3 regions of the Bacillus cereus group sp. Bce041 genome follow, and region 1 is predicted to be linked to each of the others. Evidence: a T-box and tRNA genes for the amino acid it is inferred to sense, from the RefSeq annotation. Region 1 holds a T-box; the other regions hold tRNA genes.

Region 1 (2,160 bases):
TAGATAACTACTTGGAGGTGGCGTTGTGCCGTTAACACCATTAGATATTCATAACAAAGAATTTGGTCGCGGATTCCGTGGCTATGATGAAGATCAAGTAAATGAGTTTCTTGATCAAATTATCAAAGATTATGAATTGGTCATTCGTGAGAAAAAAGCTTTAGAAGAAAAAGTTGCGCAGTTAGAAGGGAAGTTAGATCATTTCTCTAATATTGAAGATACGTTAAACAAATCTATCGTCGTTGCACAAGAAGCAGCGGAAGAAGTAAAACGTAATGCGCAAAAAGAAGCGAAATTAATTGTGCGTGAAGCTGAAAAGAATGCTGATCGTATTATTAACGAAGCATTAGTAAAATCAAGAAAAGTTGCTTTTGATATTGAAGAGCTAAAGAAACAAGCGAAAGTATTCCGAACTCGTTTCCGTATGTTATTAGAAACACAGCTTGAGATGTTAAACAACGATGATTGGGATAAACTAATTGAATTAGAAGACGAAGTAGATGAACTGTTGAAAAAAGAAGAAACAGTGTAAGCTTGACGTTTTTCTCATTATTACATATAATTTTAAACAACATATTTATTAAGAAAAACGAAGATAGGGATAAGTACCTTTTCAAACCTTATATAGCGAACTGAGGATGGTGTAAGCTCAGGATAAGGAGATAGTGGGAATATCACCCTGGAGTTCCGCGCTGAACAAATAGAGTAAGCGTAGGCGTGTATTCGCGTTAAGAATATAAAGAGGATTCTATACATATGTATATGATCTACTAGGGTGGTACCGCGGGAGACTTTCTCGTCCCTTTTTGGGATGAGAAGGTCTCTTTTTTATTCCGTTTTTTAAGTGTTTCTTTTATACATGTAAGGAGGAATTGAGCATGGAGTACAAAAATACATTACTGATGCCAAAAACAGAGTTCCCAATGCGTGGGAATTTACCAAAACGTGAGCCTGCAATGCAAGAAAAATGGGCTGAAATGAATATTTACGAAAAAGTACAAGAACATACAAAAGGACGTCCTTTATTTGTATTGCATGATGGACCTCCATATGCGAATGGTGACATTCATATGGGACATGCATTAAATAAAGTATTAAAAGACTTTATTGTTCGTTATAAATCAATGACTGGTTTTAGTGCGCCATATGTTCCAGGATGGGATACGCACGGTTTACCAATTGAACAAGCTTTAACAAATAAAGGTGTAAAACGTAAAGAAATGACAGTTGCTGAGTTCCGTAAGTTATGTGCAGAGTATGCATATGAACAAGTAGAACGTCAACGTGAACAATTTAAGCGTCTAGGTGTACGTGCAGATTGGGATAATCCATATATTACTTTAGAGCCAGCTTATGAAGCACAACAAATCAAAGTGTTTGGTGACATGGCGAAAAAAGGTTATATCTATAAAGGTCAAAAACCAGTTTACTGGTCTCCAACGAGTGAATCTGCTTTAGCGGAAGCTGAAATTGAATATCAAGATAAAAAATCAGCATCTATTTACGTAGCATTCCCTGTAAAAGATGGAAAGAACGTATTAGAAGGTGATGAAAAGTACATCATTTGGACAACGACACCTTGGACATTACCTGCAAACTTAGGTATTTCTGTTCACCCAGAGCTTGAATATAGCATTGTAAAAGTAAACGATGAGAAATATATCATTGCTTCTGAGCTGTTTGAGACAGTTGCAAAAACGTTAGAGTGGGAAAATGCTGAAGTTGTGAAAACAGTAAAAGGTAGCGAACTTGAGTACACAGTTGCAAAACATCCATTCTACGATCGTGATTCATTAGTTATGCTAGGAGACCACGTAACAACAGATGCAGGTACAGGTTGTGTTCATACAGCACCAGGACACGGGGAAGATGACTTCGTTGTTGGTAAAAAGTATGGATTAGAAGTACTTTGCCCAGTCGATGATAAAGGTGTATTAACAAATGAGGCACCTGGATTTGAAGGCTTATTCTATGATAAAGCTAATAAACCAATTACAGAAAAATTAGAAGAAGTAGGCGCGTTACTGAAACTAACATTCATTACACATTCATACCCACATGATTGGAGAACGAAAAAACCAATTATTTTCCGTGCGACAGCACAGTGGTTTGCATCTATTGAAGCATTCCGTAAAGAATTAATAGAAGCTGTAGCAGAAA
Region 2 (2,160 bases), on a different contig from region 1:
TATATTCAAAATCTCTCATAATACTTATATCTATCAGTATATCATCTTTTCTCTTATTAAAAATTAAGAATAACAAATTTTAAAAAAATGTCGAAATTATTAACCACATACTTATTATATAATGTCTCAGATACATCACGCTAACATATTAGTTTAATCCATATATACTAGAATAATGTATCTGAAATTTATATATAATTTAGCTCTTTATGAGTGACCATTAAACTCTCGGTTAATGAAAGTTTCAATTTACTCTGTACGCTCTGAGATTTCGCTCAAGGCAAATCCAGCTTGATCATCTGCTGATTCCCTTATAGCTAAATCTCCTAGTGCTAACATGCCAATAAGTTGACCACTATCAACTACTGGTAATCGTCTAATTTGATGCTGTGCCATTAGCTCTGTAGCTTTTTCAATAGAATCATTTGGAGAAACTGAGATAATATTTGTTGTCATTACATTTGTAATCTTATTAGATCCAGGATGTTTTTCAGCAATCCCTCGAACGACTAAATCACGATCAGTAACAAGCCCAACAACTTGCTCATTTTCAACAACAGGAATTAATCCAACCGATTCTTCCTTCATTTTTACAGCTGCCTCATATACATTGTCTAGCGGTGTACAATGTACAATATGGGTACTCATTAAGTCTCTCACTCGTGTCATTATGATTTCCTCCTTTTTATACATACCATAGCTTTTCCAAAATTCCTTTATTTATTTCTGGAAAGTAACGTAATAAAAAGGATTAACAAAATAAAAAAGAGCCAGCATAATGCTGACTCTTTTTGTATGACCCGTACGGGATTCGAACCCGTGTTACCGCCGTGAAAGGGCGGTGTCTTAACCACTTGACCAACGGGCCATGGCTCCGCAGGTAGGACTCGAACCTACGACCGATCGGTTAACAGCCGATAGCTCTACCACTGAGCTACTGCGGAATAATATATGGTGGGCCTAAATGGACTCGAACCATCGACCTCACGCTTATCAGGCGTGCGCTCTAACCAGCTGAGCTATAGGCCCATATACTTTACAGGGGCAGTAGGAATCGAACCCACACTGGAGGTTTTGGAGACCTCAGTTCTACCTTTAAACTATGCCCCTAAATGATGCCGGCTAGAGGACTTGAACCCCCAACCTACTGATTACAAGTCAGTTGCTCTACCAATTGAGCTAAGCCGGCATAAAAAAATGGTGGCTCGGGACGGAATCGAACCGCCGACACGAGGATTTTCAGTCCTCTGCTCTACCGACTGAGCTACCGAGCCAACATAAATGGCGGTCCCGACCGGGGTCGAACCGGCGATCTCCTGCGTGACAGGCAGGCATGTTAACCACTACACCACGGGACCATTTGGTTGCGGGGACAGGATTTGAACCTGCGACCTTCGGGTTATGAGCCCGACGAGCTACCGTGCTGCTCCACCCCGCGACAATATAAAGTTTTAAAAAATGGAGGAGGTAGAGGGATTCGAACCCCCGCGCGACTCTCGCCGCCTGTCGGTTTTCAAGACCGATCCCTTCAGCCGAACTTGGGTATACCTCCATGAAGGAAAAAATAAATATTTTATTATTATATGTCTAAACCATTAAAGAAAAAATGGAGGAGGTAGAGGGATTCGAACCCCCGCGCGATTCTCACCGCCTGTCGGTTTTCAAGACCGATCCCTTCAGCCGAACTTGGGTATACCTCCGAGACATATATTAAATAAAGTGGAGCCTAGCGGGATCGAACCGCTGACCTCCTGCGTGCAAGGCAGGCGCTCTCCCAGCTGAGCTAAGGCCCCGTGTTTTTTGGGAATATCGGGAAGACAGGATTTGAACCTGCGACCCCCTGGTCCCAAACCAGGTGCTCTACCAAGCTGAGCCACTTCCCGTTAATAAAAGCGCGCCCGAGAGGAGTCGAACCCCTAACCTCTTGATCCGTAGTCAAACGCTCTATCCAATTGAGCTACGGGCGCATATGGTGCCGAGGGCGGGGGTCGAACCCGCACGGTGGTCACCCACCGCAGGATTTTAAGTCCTGTGCGTCTGCCTGTTCCGCCACCCCGGCATGTCATATTGAAAATTGGAGCGGAAGACGGGATTCGAACCCGCGACCCCAACCTTGGCAAGGTTGTATTCTACCACTGAACTACTTCCGCAAGACATGTA
Region 3 (2,160 bases), 920 kb from region 1:
TGTTCACATATATTTTTTTATAATTGTTTAAGTAATTAATTAAAATACTAATTTAATGTTGTTTAACTTCTTTACATTCATATTGTAGCACGTATTATTGTGAATTACTTCACAAATTATGACCTATTTGTGAACTTTTTCACATAGAGTGTAAAGTTATTGGAATAGGTGTGGAATCCATTTCAATGGAGGCGTTTTCTTTAGATTGTGAAAGGGATTTTCTTGTGTTTTTTGTCGGTAAGTGAAATTACACCGGCGATTTTTAGAATATATCGACCGTAACTCAAATTATATCAGCGATTATTAAAATTTATCGATCGTAACTCAAATTATATCAGCGATTTTTGCAATATATCGACTTACCGACAAAACTCGACAATACTGACAACATAAAAAAACTGTCTTCAGTAGATCACAGCTATTGAGAGAAAGCAACTTCTTCTATATATTATTTATTTTCCACAGTAGCTCCCAGATGCATTTTTCATCGGTTTCTCCAAGTGTAGGAGGCTACAGCCATACAGCTGGGGTAAAAGTTCAAGTTGAAGTTAATTCCTTCATATTCATACAGGTCCAAATAATTAACATGATTGTATTTACGGCTCTCTATGTACCCAACTGCAACAGCGAATACTTCATATTTCTTCTATTGCATAAAAAAGCAGACTATCCAAAGTCCATTTTTATACAACAAAAAAGAGATAGCAGATTATGCTATCTCTTTTAGTATGACCCGTACGGGATTCGAACCCGTGTTACCGCCGTGAAAGGGCGGTGTCTTAACCACTTGACCAACGGGCCAGTTCTGGCAGAGAAGAAGGGATTCGAACCCTCGCACCGCGTTCGCGATCTACTCCCTTAGCAGGGGAGCCCCTTGAGCCACTTGGGTACTTCTCTATAAATATGGCTCCGCAGGTAGGACTCGAACCTACGACCGATCGGTTAACAGCCGATAGCTCTACCACTGAGCTACTGCGGAACAATTATGGTGGGCCTAAATGGACTCGAACCATCGACCTCACGCTTATCAGGCGTGCGCTCTAACCAGCTGAGCTATAGGCCCATAATTGAAAAGCGGGTGAAGAGAATCGAACTCTCGACCAGAGCTTGGAAGGCTCTTGTTTTACCACTAAACTACACCCGCATTAAATTGTAAATGGTGAGCCATGAAGGACTCGAACCTTCGACCCTCTGATTAAAAGTCAGATGCTCTACCAACTGAGCTAATGGCTCATTTTGAAAGTGGTGCCGACTAGAGGACTTGAACCCCCAACCTACTGATTACAAGTCAGTTGCTCTACCAATTGAGCTAAGTCGGCTTGCGACTTCAAAATGGTGGCTCGGGACGGAATCGAACCGCCGACACGAGGATTTTCAGTCCTCTGCTCTACCGACTGAGCTACCGAGCCTTTATGTAAAAATGGCGGTCCCGACCGGGGTCGAACCGGCGATCTCCTGCGTGACAGGCAGGCATGTTAACCACTACACCACGGGACCATTTGGTTGCGGGGACAGGATTTGAACCTGCGACCTTCGGGTTATGAGCCCGACGAGCTACCGTGCTGCTCCACCCCGCGATGATAAAATATTTACTTTAGAAAAAATGGAGGAGGTAGAGGGATTCGAACCCCCGCGCGACTCTCGCCGCCTGTCGGTTTTCAAGACCGATCCCTTCAGCCGAACTTGGGTATACCTCCGAGATATATACGTCTAATGGTGGACCTTGTAGGACTCGAACCTACGACCGGACGGTTATGAGCCGTCTGCTCTAACCAGCTGAGCTAAAGGTCCTTTATGGTAGCGGCGGAGGGGATCGAACCCCCGACCTCACGGGTATGAACCGTACGCTCTAGCCAGCTGAGCTACACCGCCATAAATGATATTAATATAAGTGGAGCCTAGCGGGATCGAACCGCTGACCTCCTGCGTGCAAGGCAGGCGCTCTCCCAGCTGAGCTAAGGCCCCATGTTTTTTAGGGATATCGGGAAGACAGGATTTGAACCTGCGACCCCCTGGTCCCAAACCAGGTGCTCTACCAAGCTGAGCCACTTCCCGTTAATAAAAGCGCGCCCGAGAGGAGTCGAACCCCTAACCTCTTGATCCGTAGTCAAACGCTCTATCCAATTGAGCTACGGGCGCATATGGTGCCGAGGGCGGGGG

The links. The T-box of region 1 lies ahead of ileS2 (isoleucine--tRNA ligase). A T-box ahead of a tRNA ligase gene usually reads a tRNA of that ligase, here a tRNA-Ile.
Region 2: it encodes a tRNA-Ile, which carries the amino acid that the T-box ahead of ileS2 (isoleucine--tRNA ligase) is inferred to sense. The anticodon was not compared.
Region 3: it encodes a tRNA-Ile, which carries the amino acid that the T-box ahead of ileS2 (isoleucine--tRNA ligase) is inferred to sense. The anticodon was not compared.

The regions. Positions count from the first base shown of each region.
Region 1 covers NZ_JBQXON010000001.1:196,450-198,609, reverse strand. The annotation lists gene divIVA (septum site-determining protein DivIVA) at 26-532, shown strand; T-box leader at 584-807, shown strand; gene ileS2 (isoleucine--tRNA ligase) at 879-2,160, shown strand, end outside.
Region 2 covers NZ_JBQXON010000002.1:1,074,216-1,076,375, forward strand. The annotation lists gene ACUN13_RS11575 (CBS domain-containing protein) at 250-669, opposite strand; tRNA gene ACUN13_RS11580 (tRNA-Glu) at 797-868, opposite strand; tRNA gene ACUN13_RS11585 (tRNA-Asn) at 870-944, opposite strand; tRNA gene ACUN13_RS11590 (tRNA-Ile) at 953-1,029, opposite strand; tRNA gene ACUN13_RS11595 (tRNA-Trp) at 1,040-1,110, opposite strand; tRNA gene ACUN13_RS11600 (tRNA-Thr) at 1,117-1,189, opposite strand; tRNA gene ACUN13_RS11605 (tRNA-Phe) at 1,199-1,274, opposite strand; tRNA gene ACUN13_RS11610 (tRNA-Asp) at 1,283-1,358, opposite strand; tRNA gene ACUN13_RS11615 (tRNA-Met) at 1,362-1,438, opposite strand; tRNA gene ACUN13_RS11620 (tRNA-Ser) at 1,460-1,552, opposite strand; tRNA gene ACUN13_RS11625 (tRNA-Ser) at 1,608-1,700, opposite strand; tRNA gene ACUN13_RS11630 (tRNA-Ala) at 1,721-1,793, opposite strand; tRNA gene ACUN13_RS11635 (tRNA-Pro) at 1,810-1,883, opposite strand; tRNA gene ACUN13_RS11640 (tRNA-Arg) at 1,894-1,967, opposite strand; tRNA gene ACUN13_RS11645 (tRNA-Leu) at 1,971-2,059, opposite strand; tRNA gene ACUN13_RS11650 (tRNA-Gly) at 2,076-2,150, opposite strand.
Region 3 covers NZ_JBQXON010000001.1:1,112,428-1,114,587, forward strand. The annotation lists tRNA gene ACUN13_RS05845 (tRNA-Glu) at 730-801, opposite strand; tRNA gene ACUN13_RS05850 (tRNA-Ser) at 807-897, opposite strand; tRNA gene ACUN13_RS05855 (tRNA-Asn) at 905-979, opposite strand; tRNA gene ACUN13_RS05860 (tRNA-Ile) at 987-1,063, opposite strand; tRNA gene ACUN13_RS05865 (tRNA-Gly) at 1,074-1,144, opposite strand; tRNA gene ACUN13_RS05870 (tRNA-Lys) at 1,158-1,233, opposite strand; tRNA gene ACUN13_RS05875 (tRNA-Thr) at 1,244-1,319, opposite strand; tRNA gene ACUN13_RS05880 (tRNA-Phe) at 1,334-1,409, opposite strand; tRNA gene ACUN13_RS05885 (tRNA-Asp) at 1,422-1,497, opposite strand; tRNA gene ACUN13_RS05890 (tRNA-Met) at 1,501-1,577, opposite strand; tRNA gene ACUN13_RS05895 (tRNA-Ser) at 1,605-1,697, opposite strand; tRNA gene ACUN13_RS05900 (tRNA-Ile) at 1,715-1,791, opposite strand; tRNA gene ACUN13_RS05905 (tRNA-Met) at 1,796-1,872, opposite strand; tRNA gene ACUN13_RS05910 (tRNA-Ala) at 1,893-1,965, opposite strand; tRNA gene ACUN13_RS05915 (tRNA-Pro) at 1,982-2,055, opposite strand; tRNA gene ACUN13_RS05920 (tRNA-Arg) at 2,066-2,139, opposite strand; tRNA gene ACUN13_RS05925 (tRNA-Leu) at 2,143-2,160, opposite strand, start outside.